DNA from 3 places in the Fictibacillus sp. B-59209 genome. Region 2 is predicted to be linked to each of the others. Evidence: riboswitches for the same ligand, from Rfam matches in the RefSeq annotation. Region 2 holds a riboswitch; each other region holds the start of a gene.

Region 1 (5,983 bases), on a different contig from region 2:
ACTGCGGAAGGATGGTAAAATTGCAAGATGGGGAGTTTCTAATTTTGATACAGAAGATATGATTGAGTTGTGGAATACCCCTAACGGAAAAAAATGTGTGACAAATCAAGTGTTATATCATCTAGGCTCTAGAGGAATTGATTATGATCTCCTACCATGGCATCATGAACATAACATGCCAATTATGGCCTATAGTCCCCTGGCCCAGGGAGGGAGCTTAAGAAGACAATTACTAAGCGATCCAACCATCATTGAGATTGCGGAAAAATACAATATGCAACCATTACAAATTGCTCTTGCGTGGACCATTCGTTCGAACAACGTAATTGCTATCCCAAAAGCTGTTAAGGAAGAACATGTTTTAGCCAATGCTCAAGCTGCTACTATTCAATTGACCATAGAAGATCTGAACAGACTTGACGAGGTATTTCCAAAACCAACAAGAAAAATACCTTTGGATATTATATAAGTGAATGGGGACAAAGGATCTGTACTCTTTGCCTATGAGAACCTGTCAATGTCCCTTCTCAAACTCTGATTTGTCAACAGAGTTCTAAAGTACATTTCTTCACATGCTTTCCTTTGGAGGAAGGCTGATGCGTCTAGATAAAGACGGACGGCCATGTGACCTACGTCTCTTCTTATTTGACTGAATTTTTAGAAAGTAATTCCATAAATCTGAAAAAAGGGGAAAAAGCAAGCTTCGAACAGCTATCTTCCATTTGCCAGCTCATGGCGGAGGAAACCGTCAACTACGTCAAAGGGATCAGTAAAGCCTCTTCCCTGCTCATTTATTTACTGGTATATAGATTATATGAAGAGGTTGAAAGCATAAAAAGGGGAAAATGTATGCGTAAAATCGTGAATCTCCTGCTCGGTTTCTTATCATTGGGTTTTGCTGCACTATTTGTCTATAAAGCTGTTGTCACTCATGAGGGCATTCTGCACTTTTAACCCAAAAAAAGCCTGTCTCATCAAAGAGATAGGCTTTTGATTCTTATTTATACCAAACTTTGTAGTAGACCCTGGTGGTATCAGAGTTCTTTAAAAGTAATCGGTATTGAGTATATGGAGATAATGCCTTGCTGCTGTTTTCCTGTGTGAAAGTGATTGTTTGAGCCCCTGTTTTAGGAGCATCAGCTTGTCCAACACTTGTCCAGACTCCATTTATGGTTTTTTGCAGATATACTTTGTATTTCCCGACCGTTGTACTTGTGGAATCTACTTTTACAATAATATCATTGTCGCCATTATATGAGATTGGATAGATGGTATCCGTTCCTACATTATACAAGAAACTGCCCGTTCTATATTTCCCTTCCCAAGTAGGGATAAAGTTCATCGGGTTCATCGCATATGTTTTTGCAGATGTCCAGTAGGGTTGGTGAACTTCAAAATGCAAATGCTGTCCTGACGAAGTCCCCGTGTTCCCCATTGACCCTATCACTTGACCCTGGTAGACAGTAGCACCAACACCTACATTTCTAGTATTTAAATGAGCGTAAACCGTTTCGTATGGCACGCCGTTAATCGTATGTTTAATAAAAATTACATTTCCATAGGAACTAGATAGGTAGGATCTGCTGACCGTTCCTGGAGCTGATGCAACGACTTTAACATATCCGCTTTTAGCCATATCTACACCATAGTGATACTCACCGTTTCTAAGTCCGAAATTAGAAGTAAACGTTCCTTCTGCCGGCTTAATAAATGTGTTGTCCCCTGCCGCGGCCTGGGCCTCAATACCTATAAAGAATACCGAAAATAAAAAAGCAAAAACCGTTGATAGAATAAAACTCTTTCTCTTTATGCACATACTTCTCAAGTTGTAATCCCCCAAATATTAGACTTAATTACATAATATAGAATTCTATACTAATATAGTAATTCTTTTTCTTCATACAAAAAAGGTAAAAAAGACCCAAAAATAAAATTAAAATAAGAGGATTAAAACTTTGTGACTATTATTTAGATAAGGAAATAGTTGGTTCCAAATAAAGAAAATGACGTATGCTCATTCATACGTCATTTCTTATGTCATTTATTAAGAAAGCACCCAAAACGAACCCTATAGTCTAACCGGATAGTTACTTTCCTTATGAATACATTTCAGTGCGGAACATAAAAAAACAAGAACCTGCCTGTCCTTGCTCAATCATTATCATGGCCGCCATCACCATGATCCTCATCGTTATTATCTTGATCATCTTTATCGCTTAGAAGCTCTTTTTCAATTTTAATTTTTGTTCCATCCAAGAATTCAATTTCAGCTTCTAAATTATATGCATGGTCTTCTAAACCAAACTTTTTTGTGATGATTGCGATCATTTCATCTTCTGACAAGCCAGGCTTTGTTTCCAGTTCACTTACTAATGAAGTAATCATTTCTTTTGTGGTGGTTTTGTAGTTAGCTTTAATAATGGTATGATTTTTTTTGTATTTGTATTTCAAATTCATTTTTTTATCTGAAGTTTCAAGTTTTATATCAATATTTCGGATCTTTTGAGAGTATTCAACCCCATCTTTACTAACTTCGGCCCCATCATTGATATGATCTTCGTCGGTATCGGGATTGTTTGGTTCTGTTCCTAACTCTATTTCAGATATGTTGCTTAATTGGTCGTTATCTGAGTCTTCTAAGCCATCAGTTAGTTTATCTTTATCTGAATCCGATGAAACAGGGTTTAAGTTTAACTGATACTCTACTAAGTTGGTTAGCCCATCTTTATCTTTATCTTCCTTAGCGATATTCTTTCCTGAAAGTTTATATTTTTTCTCCCAGGTGTCAGCTATTCCATTTTTATTTTTGTCTACAACATGTGTTTTTTTCTTGTTCCCCTTCCCTTTATGGGATTCTGCATTCACTGTAGTAAACCCTTGGGAAAATAGCAATATGGCTGTTAGTCCAATACCCCATACAATCTTCTTGTTTTTCATAAAAATTTTCTCCTTTTCTTCATATCTTCGGTGGCTGGCTGGCTTAGTAATTTTAATCACCTTAGCCCCTATAGCTTTGCGAAGCTATGTTTCCATAGCGTAGCCCTTTCGTTGTATATTCTTCAAAAGGAAGAATTAGCAACTTTTACTAATATAAATGTTATTCAATCCATGGAACCAGGCACAAAGACTTGTCCATTCCCATTAAGATGCTCGTATTTCTATACGCTCCTCTAGTGAAAAATTGAATATATTACTTTTATCGATAAAATAATTATTATATTTAGCCATTTTTATTATTAATCTGAGATTTTTTGGATCAACTAGTAACATAACCATACGAATAAAAAAAGGCACCTATTCCTAATCGAATAAGTGCTTTCCTTATGACTAACCTAAACATGAGTGATATTCCGAACCCCGTTCCGATCCTGAACGAGGAGCCAGCTAGGAAGACAATTCCCAACTGTCATTTAATCATTGGTTATCATTAATTTGTTTAATTTTAGATAGGTTCACTTTAGGTTTTCTGCTTTCGGTCAGCAGTCCGTTAACTTCTTGCTGAACATCGGTAATTTGGGTATAACAAAAGCCGCAAATGTAGTCCAGGCTCACGATCGCTTTCGTAATGGATTCATAACGATCTAAGAATTCCTGCTCGTCTTTTACCTGGTTCCCATATCCCCAGCCTTCTTCTGAGTTAAAGGCAATTCCTCCGTATTCACTTATAATAATCGGCTGGCCTTTATACTCATATCCTTGTGCCATGGCATGTTTAAAATTATTAAAGGCAATCTTATTATCCACGACTTTTTCTTTCTCCTTATAGCGGCTTAGGAATTCGTCACCATATTCCACATAGTCATGAAGGGTAATGATATCCGAAACGGTATGCTCCCAGCCATCGTTTACGATGACAGGCCTCATAGGATCCATTGATTTTGTCAGATGATAGATTCCTTCCGTAAATTTTTGCTGCTGTTCGTTCGTGTAAATATTCTTTACTCCCCAGGATTCATTGAACGGTGTCCACGTAATAATACTTGGGTGATTATAGTGCTGCTGTACAACGGTCATCCATTCCTCCGTGAAATTTTGGATCGCCTCATCCGAAAACTGATAGGTTGCGGCCATTTCAGACCAAACCAACAGGCCTTTCTTATCCGCCCAATATAGAAAACGCTGATCTTCAACTTTCATATGTTTCCTTACCCCGTTAAAGCCCATTTCGAATGTCTTCTCGATATCTAAAATGATCGCTTCTTCTGAAGGCGGTGTAAGATGGGAATCTTCCCAATATCCTTGATCTAACAGCATTTTTTGATAAATGGGTACATTATTCAATAAAATATTGCCATTCTTTATCGATACTTTTCTCATACCGAAATAGGACTGAACGCGATCGAGCTCTTTTTCCCCATGGTAAAGGGTGAATTCCACATCATACAAATGAGGATGCTGCGGACTCCAATGCATGACTTTCCATTCGTGGATCTCGCTAGCCAGATTTACTTTCATCCTTGCATTTTCACGGTCCGCCTTCAAGCTAAATTCCTTCACAGGCTGACCATCAAATGTAATCGATGTTCTTAACGAAAGCTCCTTTTGATCTTGTTGAACAATCGTCAATTTATAGTCGAACTCTACGGAATCCGTATCCAGATCTGGAGTGATTTTAACCGAATGTATACTCGTTTGATTTAAGAATTCCAGCCATACGGTCTGCCATATACCGGTGGATTGTACATACCAGCAGCCAAAGTTCTTATCAATCCATCGTTGCTTCCCTCTTGGTTGATGTTCATTGTGGCTATCCTCTATTTTGACGACTACGTTATTTTCTTTTCCTGCATTGATATAGTTGGTAATGTCAAAGGAAAATGCCGTATATCCCCCTTTATGCTGGCCGGCAAAAATACCATTCACCCATAGTTTGGTCACATAATCGGCTGCCTGAAAGTGCAGAATAGTTTTTTTATGGGAATACTCTTCAGGCACAGTAACTAACCTTTGATACCAAATATAGGGGCAAAAGGTTTCCTCATGAATTCCGCTGGCCTTCGTTTCATACGTAAAGGGAACGATAATTTTTTGATTTAATTTTGTTTGTTTATACCATTGCTCTTTTTCACCGACATTCGTCTGATCGAACTGAAAATCCCATTCTCCATTGAGATTTAACCATTCTTTTCTTTCAAATTGCGGTCTGGGATATTCCTTGCGAATGTTCACTTCCATGATCAACAGCTCCTTGATAAATTAGTGGGTTGGCTCTGCCTGACTATGTAACTTCGAAATCGTTTTATTTTTTGCCAAGGCCAATATTCCGCCCGAAAGAAAAAGAACAGTACTTAAGAAATCCATAAAAAAGTAGGAGGCAACACCTAATAAAATAAACCAGAATGATAGTTTTACTTCGACCTTGTCATCTTTAAAGTTTCTTGCCAGATAAAGATTCAATAACCCTATAGCTACAAAAAAGAGGCCGAATGTTACAGCAAAGCTATATAAACTGCCAAACAAAGATTCCATCGCTTTCATTTGTGCAAATTGCGTTTCATGAATACCGTTACTTTGTGATTTGATATACGATCCATAGACAAAGATGGTAAGCAGACCAGAAAGCATCTGCCATACCGATCCAATGATGATCAGTTTTCTTTCCAGTTTTCTATTCAAAGCGTTTCCCCCCTATCCTTTTACTCCAGAAGATAAAGACATCGATTGTAAGAAATAACGTTGAGTAAACAAATACAAAATAAAGGTTGGGACAATCGCAATAATAGCGGCTGCCATCGCATGTCCGATATCTGTGACATACATTCCTTGCAAAAGCTGCAAGCCTGGTGTGATCGGCATTTTATCAATATCATTGAACACGATCGATGGCCACAAAAAGTCATTCCATGAACTCGTAAATGTAAATAACGCCACAACGGTTAATACGGGTTTGATAAGCGGAAGGGTAACCTTCGTATAAATTTGAAAATCGTTGGCTCCGTCGATCCGCGCTGATTCATCCAGTTCAAGCGGAATTCCGATCATA
Region 2 (5,983 bases):
AATGGTAAGGCGGTGGCTAAAATGAATCGATTGCTGATGCGTTGTGTGTCTGAACGTTCTCCCTTTATGATGATCTATCAGTCTGGCGGGCAGTTTACTAAGCGTTACGTTTTTCCGGTTTCATGTGAAGGAGAAACGTTAACCGCCTATTGCTGTCTTCGAAAACAAATCCGTACGTTTAAGCTGTCTAATATTTTGTCGGTTGCCGGAAAAACGGGTTGAACGGCGATCGGGAGGAACAAAAATGTTATATGGCGATGAAAGAGATCGTATACTAGTAGATAAATATATTATGTATCCTATGCTGCTCACCATCTTTAACCGTGATTTAAAAGTGATAGCCGTTTCTCCTTTCAAATTAAGGCAGCCGTATGTCACCCTCATCGAGAACGTGATGAATGCCATCAGTTTTGAATTAAGAGATGTGAAAAAAGAAATGATGGCCCGTAAAATTAAAGTAACGGATGGAAGGCCAGTAGATGACATCACAGAATATCAGATTTTTATCCGGGGATATCAGGAAGTCATGAGGTTCCCGAACGTCCATCTTCGAAATAAAGCAGAATTGCTGATGAAACATTTTCTTTTTGGTACGATGATAGAGCGCAAATAGCAAAGCTGTTCAAAGCTTTCGGCGAGAGACTTAGGAATCGGGCCAGGTGAATCATGAAAAAGTATACAGAGTTATCAGAGGAGTTAACACAAGAAGTAAAAATAATTAGCAGGAATCCCGGTGATCCTGTGGAAGTTCTGTTCGCTCCTCAACCGTGGGAGCTTCTGGGCTGCGGCAATTATGCTGCCGTTTTCGTCCATCCTGATTTCCCTGACCAAGTCGTTAAGATTTACGGCAGAAATCATGAAGACCTGCTTGAAGAGATATCTGTTTACCGGCAGCTGGGTGAGCACCCTGGATATTCACGCTGTTACGGATATGGAGAACGCCACTTGATCCTAAAGCGAATCGAAGGAATAACACTTTATGATTGCCTGCATAAAGGGGTGAAAATTTCCGAAAACGTGATTCGTGACGTGGATGAAGCACTGTGCTATGCTCGAAACCGCGGCCTTTTTCCCCGGGATGTTCACGGGAAAAATGTAATGATTTCTAATGGGCGGGGAATCATTGTGGATGTTTCAGATTTTTGCAAGAAAGAGGAATGCTATAAATGGAAAGATTTAAGAAAGGCTTATTATAAAATCTATCAGCCGTTCTTTTATAGATTCCCTCTTAGAGTTCCTTATCCGGTACTGAATGGTGTACGAGTCGGCTATCGATGGTACAAAAGATGGAAAACGAAAAAATAGGTCTAAGGTTCGTGTTTGATGTTGGTAAAAATAGGTTATATGGTATATAATTACTATATTGGATAAATAGAAGAGACCTTTGTCTCAGAGCAAACCATCTGAAAAGGTGGGACGCAAAGCCGCGGGCCTAATGTTTGTAAAAACTATGGCAGCCGGGTTGCCAAAGGGGAAAGAGCGATTTCCCTGCAGGGGAGATGGCTTTTTGTTATGTTCGGCCAAATACATCTTGTTCTAAAGCCGGTCACTTCTTAAATACTATATTGAATAGAGGGATCCAACCTATGCCAGAAACGGACATTGCCGACCTCAAAAGCCGTCTTTATAACCTTCATATCGAATCCATTCCCAGCATTATCGAGAGGCACCTTCTTCATCTGGAAAAGAATGAACTGTTTGTTCCCTTCCTGACCTATACAGATTCAGAATACCAGATGCATCTTAAATGGATGTTAACTGCCTTGATAAAAGGCATTTTTATACATAATGAAGAATTTAACTCCTGCATGGAACGAATTGAAGATCGGGGTTTCAAGCAGGGACATGATTTTGCCGGGCAAAGGGCTATCCCCCATCAGCTCCTTCCTCTTTTAGCAAAGAGTCTTAGGCAGGCGGGCAACAGTGTTATTCAGAACCTGATTAAGGAAGAAACAGCTGAAAACAAACTGTTTTTCCTGGAGAGATGGGGACATGCTGCCAATTCTTTAATGATCGGGGTTTTAAGCGGTTATTTTTCAAAGCAAGTAACCGATCTGAAAGAGCTGAGCATCAGAGACCCATTAACGAACCTATATAACAGGCGCTACTTTTATCATTGCCTGGAAACAGAGGTCCTGAAGGCAAAAAGGGGCCAATATCCACTGTCACTGATTATGATGGACATCAATGATTTTAAAGAGATCAATGACCAGTTCGGCCATCATATGGGAGACGAGCTGCTGCAGCAGATCGCTTTCTTTGCGGAAAAGCTGAAAATGGATCTCGGCTTTCGGTTTGGAGGTGACGAGTTTGTATTCTTGATTCCCGGCCATACTGAACAAACGGCCTATAAGCTGGCCGGCCAGATTGATCTGTATTTGCGTTCGTGGAATGAAAAGGTCTCGCTGGCCTATGGAACCATTTGCCTTCATGCGGATGCGGTTGACAATATTGATCATTACCTGCGTCTTGCGGATGAAAGAATGTACATGAATAAAAGAAACATAAAGCAATAATGAATAGAATGTTCAGTGCCTGCCTTGTTCCAGTTAAAGGCAGGCTTTTCTGCAGTCGTTATCATTCTTTTACATACTGTTTTATGAGATAATAGGTTTAAGATTATTAGGTTGACAGAGGTGAGGATATGAGTTTGCGCTTTATTCTTGGAAGAGCCGGAAGCGGAAAGAGTGACCGCAGTTTAAGCGAGATCAGAGAGTCTCTTTTTGCAAATCCGGAGGGAAAACCCATTATCTATTTGGTGCCCGATCAGATGACATTTCAATCCGAATATGAGTTGGCAAAGACACCTGGCCTCGAAGGAATGATGCGTGCCCAGGTGTTCAGTTTTTCCCGTCTGGCATGGAAAGTCCTCGGTGATGTCGGAGGGATGACCAGACTTCATATTACAAGTGTCGGAATGAACATGATGCTCAGAAAAATAATAGAAAACAAAAAACAGGATCTAAAGGTATTTAAAAAAGCGTCAGATCAGAATGGATTCTATGAACTTATGGAAAATATGATCACTGAATTCAAGCGATACTGCGTGGATGCCGAGCAGCTCGACTGGAACGCTCAGACGCTGCTGCAATTTAACAGCGACGCAAAAGGAACTGTTCTTCAGGACAAGCTTACGGACCTCGCCCTGATCTACGGGGAATTAGAAAAAGCATTGGTTCATAAATACGTGGATACCGAGGATTATTTAAGGCTGCTGGCAGAGAAGATTCCTTATTCAGAGTATATAAAAGAGGCTGAATTCTACATAGACGGTTTTCACCAGTTCACGCCGCAGGAACTTGAAGTCATTCGGATGCTGCTGAAACATGCAGATCATGTAACAGTTGCCCTGACTCTTGATTCATACGAAAGTGCTGGACATCCCCATGAGCTTGATCTGTTCTATACTCCGAAAAATACACTTCTCTCCATTAAAAAAATAGCACAGGAAGAGGGTGTGTTTGAAAGAGAGCCGGTTATTCTGGAAAAAACGCCAAGGTTCAGCGGCACACCGTCTCTGGCTCATTTAGAAAGCCAGTTCGACCGCAGGCCAGCTATGGAATTTGATGCGCCAAACGGTATTTCTGTTCAATCTGCCGTTAATCGGAGAACGGAAATCGAGGCCGCTGCCAGGGAGATCATCCGCCTTGTCCGTGATGAAAACTACCGATACAGGGAGATCGCCCTCTCCATTCGAAACATGAATGATTATTACGAACTGATTGAAACGGTCTTTGAGGAATATGAAATTCCCGTCTTTTTAGATCAGAAGAAACCGATGCTTCACCATCCACTCGTTGAATTGATCCGGTCGTCGCTGGAAGCTGTGACAAGCAACTGGCGGTACGAATCGGTTTTCCGTGCTGTAAAAACAGATCTGCTTTATCCTGTAGACAGTGATTTTTCATGGGCAGAACTTCGCCATGAAATGGATGAACTGGAGAATTATGTGCTCGCATACGGCATTCAGGGATATCGCTGGATAGAGAAGAAGCCGTGGAAGGTGCAGCGTTTTCAGGCGCTGGAAGAACATGGATTCGTCCAGACAGATGAGGAAAAAGAAAAGCAGGAGCGGCTGAACGAAGTCAGGCATATGGTTGCGTCTCCGCTGGACAAACTTTCACATGACTTGAAAAACGCGGACAATGTCCGGGGGTTCTGTGAGGTGCTGTTTCTTTATCTTGAACGTCTGCATATCCCGATGAAGCTTGAACGTCTCAGTCAAAGAGCACAGCAGGAAGGCAAGCTCAGGATTGCGCGAGAACATGATCAGGTCTGGGATGCAGTCGTAGAGCTTCTAGATGAGATGGTAGAGATTACGGGTGAAGAAAGCATCAAGCTTGATCTATGGATCAAAATGCTGGATACAGGCTTAGAAAGCCTAAAGTTTGCCCTCGTACCGCCTGCCCTCGATCAGGTGCTCGCCGGAACGATGGACCGCTCCCGTTACTCAGGCGTAAAATGCCACTTCATATTGGGTGTCAATGACGGGATTCTGCCGGCAAAGCCGAAGGAGGAAGGAATACTTTCAGAAGATGACAGGAATGTTCTTGAAAAGAACGGCCTCCCTCTTGCTCCTGGTTCAAGAAGACAGCTTTTAGATGAACAATTCCTCATCTATCTTTCACTGGCGAATGCCACAGACAAGCTGTATATCTCTTATCCGCTGGCAGATGAGGAGGGGAAGAATCTGCTTCCTTCCATGGTGATCGGCAGGGTGAAATCACTGTTCCCTGGACTTAAAGAAGAATTGATTCAAAGCGATCCGGAAAACGGCAACGATTTGGCTTATATCCAGCATCCTCAAAAGGCGATTTCCTATCTCAATACCCAGCTGCGTGAATGGAAGAAAGGCTATCCCATCTCAGGGGTTTGGTGGGATGTTTACAATTGGGCTACCGTTCAGGATAGGTGGAAATGGCTGGGAGAAACCGTGCTGGGAAGTCTATTTTATTTTAATCAGGAAAACAACCTCACACCGGCTGTAACGAAAGAGTTATACGGAAATGAGATTACGGCCAGCGTTTCAAGGATGGAACTGCACCAGTCATGTCCTTTTTCACAGTTTCTTTCCTATGGGCTGAAGCTACAGGAAAGAAAGCTGTATAGATTGGAAGCACCTGATATCGGTCAGCTGTTTCATGCTGCTCTAAAGAACATGGATGATTTTCTGGGCTCCAACCACATGAGCTGGCGCGATCTTTCCATGAAGGATTGTTACCGCATTGCGGGAGACATGGTGGAAAGCCTCGCATTAAAACTTCAGAGCCAGATCTTGCTCAGTACGAAACGCCATTTATATATAAAGAGCAAATTAAAGGATATTGTCGGCAGAGCGTCCCATATGTTAAGCGAGCATGCGCGAGCCAGCGGCTTTGCTCCAATCGGCCTTGAACTGGGGTTCGGCAAACAGGAGCCCCTTCCGCCGCTTAAATATCAATTGCCAAACGGCACAACCATGGAGATTATCGGAAGAATTGACCGTGTGGATTCCGCCGAAGGGTCAGACGGACTGATGTTAAGAATCATTGATTATAAATCAAGCTCGACAGGGTTAAACCTCTCAGAAGTTTATTATGGGATCGCCCTGCAGATGCTTACGTATCTTGATGTTGTCATCAGCCACTCCAAACAATGGCTCGGAAGGGAAGCACACCCGGCCGGTGTTCTGTATTTCCACATCCATAACCCATTAGTTTCAAACAAAAAGCTGCTGACGCTTGAAGAGGTGCAGCACGAACTTTACAAGAAGTTCAAAATGAAAGGCTTGGTGCTGGCAGATACTGAGACGGTGCAATTGATGGATACGGTCTTTGAAAAGAAATCAGATATCATACCTGTTTCCATTACTTCGAAAGGTTTTCATCCTACTCACTCATCTGTAGCAACCGAGGAAGAGTTTTCAACGATGACGAATTATGTTCGAAAGGTCATTAAGGATGTCGGCACAGACATTACGGAAGGGGTCATAGATATCTCCCCT
Region 3 (5,983 bases), on a different contig from region 2:
CTTTTTGTTTCTCATTTGGCATCCGCTCGTATTCGTTCCCAAAGTGAAGACTGATCACCACAACATCAGAAATTTTTTCTGCCTGATGAAGGTCTGCTTTCATCTTCTTCACATCGATAAGGTTAACAAGATACGGTTTGCCCTTAGGTACAGGGATGCCATTCGTTCCAAAGGTATAGCTCAAAAAAGAAAAGGTGATCTGATTACGCTTCAGGACACGGATGATCTTTTGATCATTGGACGATTGGAAAGCACCTGTATACGGCATTCCAATTTCCTTCCAATGGTTAATCGCGCTTAAAATGGCTTTCTCTCCCCGATCCAGCGTATGGTTGTTCGCGATCGTCACCAGATCCACACCGTTCTTCTTCAGGGCGTCCCCGACATCCTGCGGTGAATTGAAGGAGGGATAAGAGGATAGACCGATCTTTTCTCCGCCGATCATCGTCTCCTGGTTGGCCACCGAAATATCCGGCTTCTCCAAATACGGCTTTACCTCTTTAAGCATCGGATTAAAGTCATAGGAACCGTCCCGTTTTTTCGCTTGATTGTATACCCGGTCATGGATAAGAACATCCCCGACCGCACCGATCGTAGCCGTATGGACGGTTTCTTTAGGTTCCGTCTTTTTTGGCGGTGGTTTAACAGTCTTTTTTTTATCGGTGTCCTTTTTAATTTGTTCACTGCTTGCAGGCTCCTGGCGGGTTTTCTCGGCTGTTTTATTACTGAGTACAGGAATAAGAGCAAGAAGCAAGATCACAACAACAACACTTGTAATAATTATTATTTTTTTCATAGTAAGCGTTTTCCTCCTACTTCTATACTATGCGATTGAGCCGGGAATTCAAGGAGAAAATCAGAATGTTCTTTAAAACGAATGAAATTGTTCGTTAAAAAATAATGAAAAAATACGATATTTAGCGATTTAGAGAGATAAACAGGATAAAAGTTCGTTAAAAAGAACAAATTTAACCAATTTTGGAAGTTTTCTGAATAGGCATATCGTTCTATACTAAACACAAGTTGTTCGTTAAAAAGAACTACTTTATTTTAAGAAAATAATTTAAATGCGCGCATCATCGTGCAAATTGGAAAGGGGCTTTTGATGGTTAAAGTGGTTTCTCGCTGGATCGGCAATACGCTCTTACTATTGCTTGCAATGTTATTCCTTACATCAATTCTTCTAGGCTATCAATCTCATAAGCATCCTGGACAAATACCGAGCTTTTTCGGATATAAGATCATGACGGTTTTATCCGGAAGTATGCGGCCAGTGTTGCAGCCAGGTGATATTGTGATTGATCGTGAGCCTGATTTAACTAAGTTCAAAGTCGATCAAGTCATTACGTATAAGCGTGAAGATAAATTCATTACTCACCGAGTCATTGATTTAGTGAAGAAGAATGGGGTCGTCTATTACAAGACAAAGGGAGATGCCAACAACGTAGAGGATAACAAGCTGGTTGCTCCGCAGCAAGTGGTTGGTGATTATGCCTTTCATATTCCAAATGCAGGATTCTTCTTAGAGTTCGCTCGTGGAAAACTCGGCATTCTATTATTTATTATCCTGCCGGCTATCTTGATTGTCTTGAGTGAAGTATTTAAAGACAAGCGGCCAAAGAAAAAGGGAAGAAAGGATCGGCCATATCCTCAAGAAGATATTGTCTGATCTGGGTGACCATTTTAGGGGGTGATGTCAATTACATAGTAGGGGTTAGGGGATCGCACGCATACTTACGGAATTATCTGTTGAAGCTTTAACAAAAAAACTGATGAAATGGGGAAAATTAAAATGAACAAAACTAAAAAGGTATTACTTGGAACAATGTTAGCTGGAGCTGTAACTGTAGGAGCTGGATTTGGAACTGGGACGTTCTCAGATTTCGTTGATTCTGCTTCTTCTACTGGCAACAAAATCGAAACTGGAAAACTTGATATCAGTCTAACTGGTCAAACTTTCAGCGCAACGAATAAAGCACCTGGTTATAAAGAATCTCAAACTTTTACAATTTCAAACGATGGTACTTTAGATGCCAAAGATCTTAAAGCAGTCGCAACAGTTACAGTTAAAAAAGATGGCGCTGCTGTAACTGATCTTTCTCCATATGGTGATTTCCAAGTAAGTTTTGCTGGTCACACTGTTCCTTTGAAAGACGTTAAATCAACCATCGAAAACAATGTGGGCGGCACTCTTGCTCGTGGAGCTCATCAAGATATCCCTGTACAAATGGAGTTGGTTCGCAAACCTGGTGTTAACCAAAACGAATACCAAAACTTATCCGTAGAAGTTAGCGTAGAAGTTTCTGCAGCAGCTTATGAAAACTAAAAAGATTTAGGCGAAAGAGCAGGATGAATTTTTTCGTCCTGCTCTTTTTAATAAGGAGGCAAAGGATGAAGCGAAAAATAGCAGGTACGTTAATGGCTTTAGGCATAGTAGGAGCAACTCTTACTTTAACCGCCGGAACATTTTCTGATTTTAAAGATTCATCCAGTATAAACAATAAGGTAGAAACGGGTTTCATGAAGATTGAAGTAAGCAAGAAGTATCCTAATCCTTTGTTTTTTACTTTTCCTGCAGATGGAAGGCCGGGCAACTGGGCAGATGGTTACTGGCAACCAGGTAAAATTTCCAAATCAAAGACAATGGTCATTACAAACACTGGTTCCGTTGATGTTCTATTAGACGGAATTTCGGCTTCCATTGATGAAACGAATATTACCGATAACTCCGTAAAAGAGAATTTCACAAAATGGCTGGATGTAAAAATTTATAACGGACAACCAACATCACCATCTGATACACCGATTTATTCCGGTACGTTAAATGATCTTTTAAGCAGCAAGCAACCATTGTTAAATCAGAATACTTTACTTCCCTACAATTCAGACTTGGATCCGAACGATTATGAAACTCCACTTTATGTAACAATCAAGATGAGTAGGGATGCTGACAATACAATAATGGGTAAGTACATCAAGTTTAGTTTAACAGCTCATTCAAAACAGCCTTAATCTAGCAACAAATTGGAGTGTTTGCGATGAAAAAACTTTCGTTATTGCTGATCATAATCGCTTTTATCTCCATGAACTACGGCTCAGCCTTTACTTACGGCGACTATGTTTCAACCTCACAGAAGAAACTCTTTAGTGTTGAGTTTAAGGGTTGTACACCCCATGACAATAGCAATCATGATGACGAGGAAAATAACAATCGTGATCATGACAAATGCGACAAGGAAGAAAAACCACCCAAGTATGATGACAAAAAAGTGGAAGATAAGAAAGCTGTGAAAGAAGAGAAAGTGGAGGATCAGAAGGATAAGCAAAGCGATTCACTTTCTGAAAACACTGAATCGACAAAGACAAAAGAGCTTACCAACAATGTTTCCGTTCAGTTAAAATCATCTATTAAACCAACAAAAGAATTTCAATCAAAAGAATTGAATGCCACAAAACAAATAAAAGAATAGAAAAACGATAAAGAGCACAGGTGTTACACCCTGCTCTTTATCGTACATAGATACTAAAATAAATTTAAAAAAGTCAGAAGTGGGTAAAAGTTGAGTATTAATATAGGAAAACAAATAAAATTAATTCGTCTTAAAAAGGGGAAAAGTGTAACACAACTTGCCGAGATGGCTGGAATCTCTAAAGGATACTTGAGCAGCATAGAAAATCATAAAAACAACCCGTCCGCGCATATGATTAAAAAGCTGGCGAAAGCCCTGGAGGTACCTGTGGAAAAAGTCATTAATCTAGAAGCAGATCCATTGGACCAGGAGTGGATGGAACTCGTCATTCAGGCAAAGGAAATGGGAATTAATCAGGAGGAAATCCGTACGTTTATACGGTATGAAAGCTGGAAACAGCAGACAAAGGATGATGAAGCTAAATGATTCGCCTTGGCAATGGAGTCTATTTATGTGAAGCAGCGGGGAATAAAGTAAAGGTCGTGTACATGGGCCGCAACATCTGTGAAATTTTTATTAATGATGAGCTAAGAGGAAGAGCACCTTTTGATTATGTAAAAAAACAAATTCTGAAGTGGGAGAAGAGAGAACCTCTATCCACTGCCTATATCGGACATTATCAATTTAAAGAACTTGTTCCGATCATCGATATTTCAGTATGAAAAAACCGGCGCCATAAAAGGCATCGGTTTTTTAGCTTTGATTTTTATTTTTCCATTTGTTGAATTCAAGAAATTCTTTAAACTGGTCTTTGCTGACACCAGACTCCATAGCTTCTTTTACGAGCTCTGCCCATTCATAATCCAGCTCCGCCTCATTGACCTCAGCTTTTTCATTCAGCAATTTTTCAACAGGAATATCCAGGACGGCTGCCAGCTTTTCAAGCAGCTGTACAGAAGGATTGGTTTGTATATTTCGCTCAAGGGAGCTGAGATAGGATTTGGCGATACCTGCTCGTTCTGCTAGTGAGGATAGAGATAGACCTTTTTCTTTGCGATATTTTTTGACAAGTTCACCAATCACGTTAATCCCTCTTTTTTACTACAAATTTTGCTTCTATTATACATTTAGGGACGATAGGCTGTAAATAGACCAAAAGCGACTTCAGATCGATGTCGCTTTAAATATTCGCTCATTTGATGGTATGTACGTTTTTTGAAGATAGCTACGGATTTCCTCCAAGCTTAAACCTTGCTTTTTGGCTTGTAATAGTAATGCTACCCATTCACGATCAAGCTCTGTTTTTTTTACGGTTTCCATGTTTCCCTCCTGAAATTGGTGGTTTTCCAGGTAATCCAGCCATCATAGTTACTCACCTTAGACCTGTGATTTTGCGTCCATGCTTTTCAGCGATGTTTGCCCTTTAACTGGAGGGTGGCATTCCGACAGTCACTCAATAAATACAATTTTAACCAATTACTAGTGCTTAACTCACAATTTTATTATAGTATCTCATTCTTTAGGAATCTGTCATAATTTGGCTGTTACATAACTGTAATATTATTGGAAAGTAAGCGTTTGCATTGATGCTTTTCCCTGAATTGTTTAAGATGAATAGAGAGAGCAAAAAAGGGGCGGATGAGTGATGGAACTAGGAAAATGGAAAGAACTGGACGAAAAAGATTTTCTGAAAAACTTTAAGAACGAATTCTATTTAAAAGAAGGCGTTTTATATTTAGACGGCAATTCGCTGGGGCTTTTGTCGAAAAGAGCTGAGAAAACACTGTTGGAGTCGCTGAATGATTGGAAGGAATGCGGTATTGATGGCTGGATGGCTGGAAAGCATCCATGGTATACACTTAGCGAGGAACTAGGGAAGAAATTGTCGCCACTAATTGGGGCAAACCCGGAGGAAGTCATTATTACCGGATCCACCACTGGAAACCTCCATCAGCTCACATCCACTTTTTTTAAACCCTCAGGATCAAAATCGAAAATTTTAGCCGATGAGCTGACCTTTCCCTCAGATATTTATGCACTGAAAAGCCAGCTGGCATTAAGAAGCTTGGACCCTGGCCAGCATCTGATCAGAGTGAAAAGCCGTGATGGCAGGATGATTGAGGAAGAAGACATCATCAAGGCTATGACGGATGAAGCAGCTCTTATTGTGCTGCCCTCCGTGCTCTACCGAAGCGGGCAGCTGCTCGATATGGAACGCTTAACTTCTGAGGCCCACAAGCGCGGAATATTGATCGGTTTTGATTTATGCCATTCCATTGGGGCAGTGCCTCATAAACTTTCGGAATGGAATGTTGACTTTGCTTTCTGGTGCAACTATAAATATTTGAACGCAGGACCTGGCAGTGTTGCGGGACTCTATATTAATGCTAAACATTTTGGAAAAGAGCCTGGACTAGCCGGGTGGTTTGGTTCCAATAAAGATAAACAGTTTGACATGAACCATGACTTCGTGGCGGCGGATACTGCGGGAGCCTTTCAGATCGGCACCCCGCACGTGTTAAGCACGGCACCATTAATCGGTTCCCTTGAAATTTTTGAGGAAGCGGGAATGG

What was found. A riboswitch is a leader RNA that binds a small molecule or an ion and turns the genes downstream of it on or off. The one in region 2 is predicted to bind cyclic di-GMP.
Region 1: another riboswitch for cyclic di-GMP. It lies ahead of P4361_RS11770 (hypothetical protein); the one in region 2 lies ahead of P4361_RS15525 (GGDEF domain-containing protein).
Region 3: another riboswitch for cyclic di-GMP. It lies ahead of P4361_RS03115 (anti-repressor SinI family protein); the one in region 2 lies ahead of P4361_RS15525 (GGDEF domain-containing protein).

The regions. Positions count from the first base shown of each region.
Region 1 covers NZ_JARMMC010000015.1:68,881-74,863, reverse strand. Annotated here, with positions in the region: gene P4361_RS11785 (aldo/keto reductase) at 1-469, shown strand, start outside; gene P4361_RS11780 (hypothetical protein) at 625-954, shown strand; gene P4361_RS11775 (M23 family metallopeptidase) at 998-1,816, opposite strand; gene P4361_RS11770 (hypothetical protein) at 2,152-2,937, opposite strand; cyclic di-GMP riboswitch class I at 2,964-3,052, opposite strand; gene P4361_RS11765 (glycoside hydrolase family 2 protein) at 3,415-5,175, opposite strand; gene P4361_RS11760 (hypothetical protein) at 5,197-5,616, opposite strand; gene P4361_RS11755 (carbohydrate ABC transporter permease) at 5,629-5,983, opposite strand, start outside.
Region 2 covers NZ_JARMMC010000018.1:529,718-535,700, reverse strand. Annotated here, with positions in the region: gene P4361_RS15540 (hypothetical protein) at 22-222, shown strand; gene P4361_RS15535 (hypothetical protein) at 245-613, shown strand; gene P4361_RS15530 (hypothetical protein) at 667-1,305, shown strand; cyclic di-GMP riboswitch class I at 1,384-1,470, shown strand; gene P4361_RS15525 (GGDEF domain-containing protein) at 1,587-2,516, shown strand; gene addB (helicase-exonuclease AddAB subunit AddB) at 2,645-5,983, shown strand, end outside.
Region 3 covers NZ_JARMMC010000005.1:140,067-146,049, forward strand. Annotated here, with positions in the region: gene P4361_RS03075 (CapA family protein) at 1-796, opposite strand, end outside; gene P4361_RS03080 (signal peptidase I) at 1,106-1,669, shown strand; gene P4361_RS03085 (TasA family protein) at 1,793-2,326, shown strand; gene P4361_RS03090 (hypothetical protein) at 2,392-3,012, shown strand; gene P4361_RS03095 (hypothetical protein) at 3,039-3,470, shown strand; gene P4361_RS03100 (helix-turn-helix domain-containing protein) at 3,561-3,896, shown strand; gene P4361_RS03105 (hypothetical protein) at 3,893-4,132, shown strand; gene P4361_RS03110 (helix-turn-helix domain-containing protein) at 4,164-4,493, opposite strand; gene P4361_RS03115 (anti-repressor SinI family protein) at 4,575-4,730, opposite strand; cyclic di-GMP riboswitch class I at 4,757-4,841, opposite strand; gene kynU (kynureninase) at 5,056-5,983, shown strand, end outside.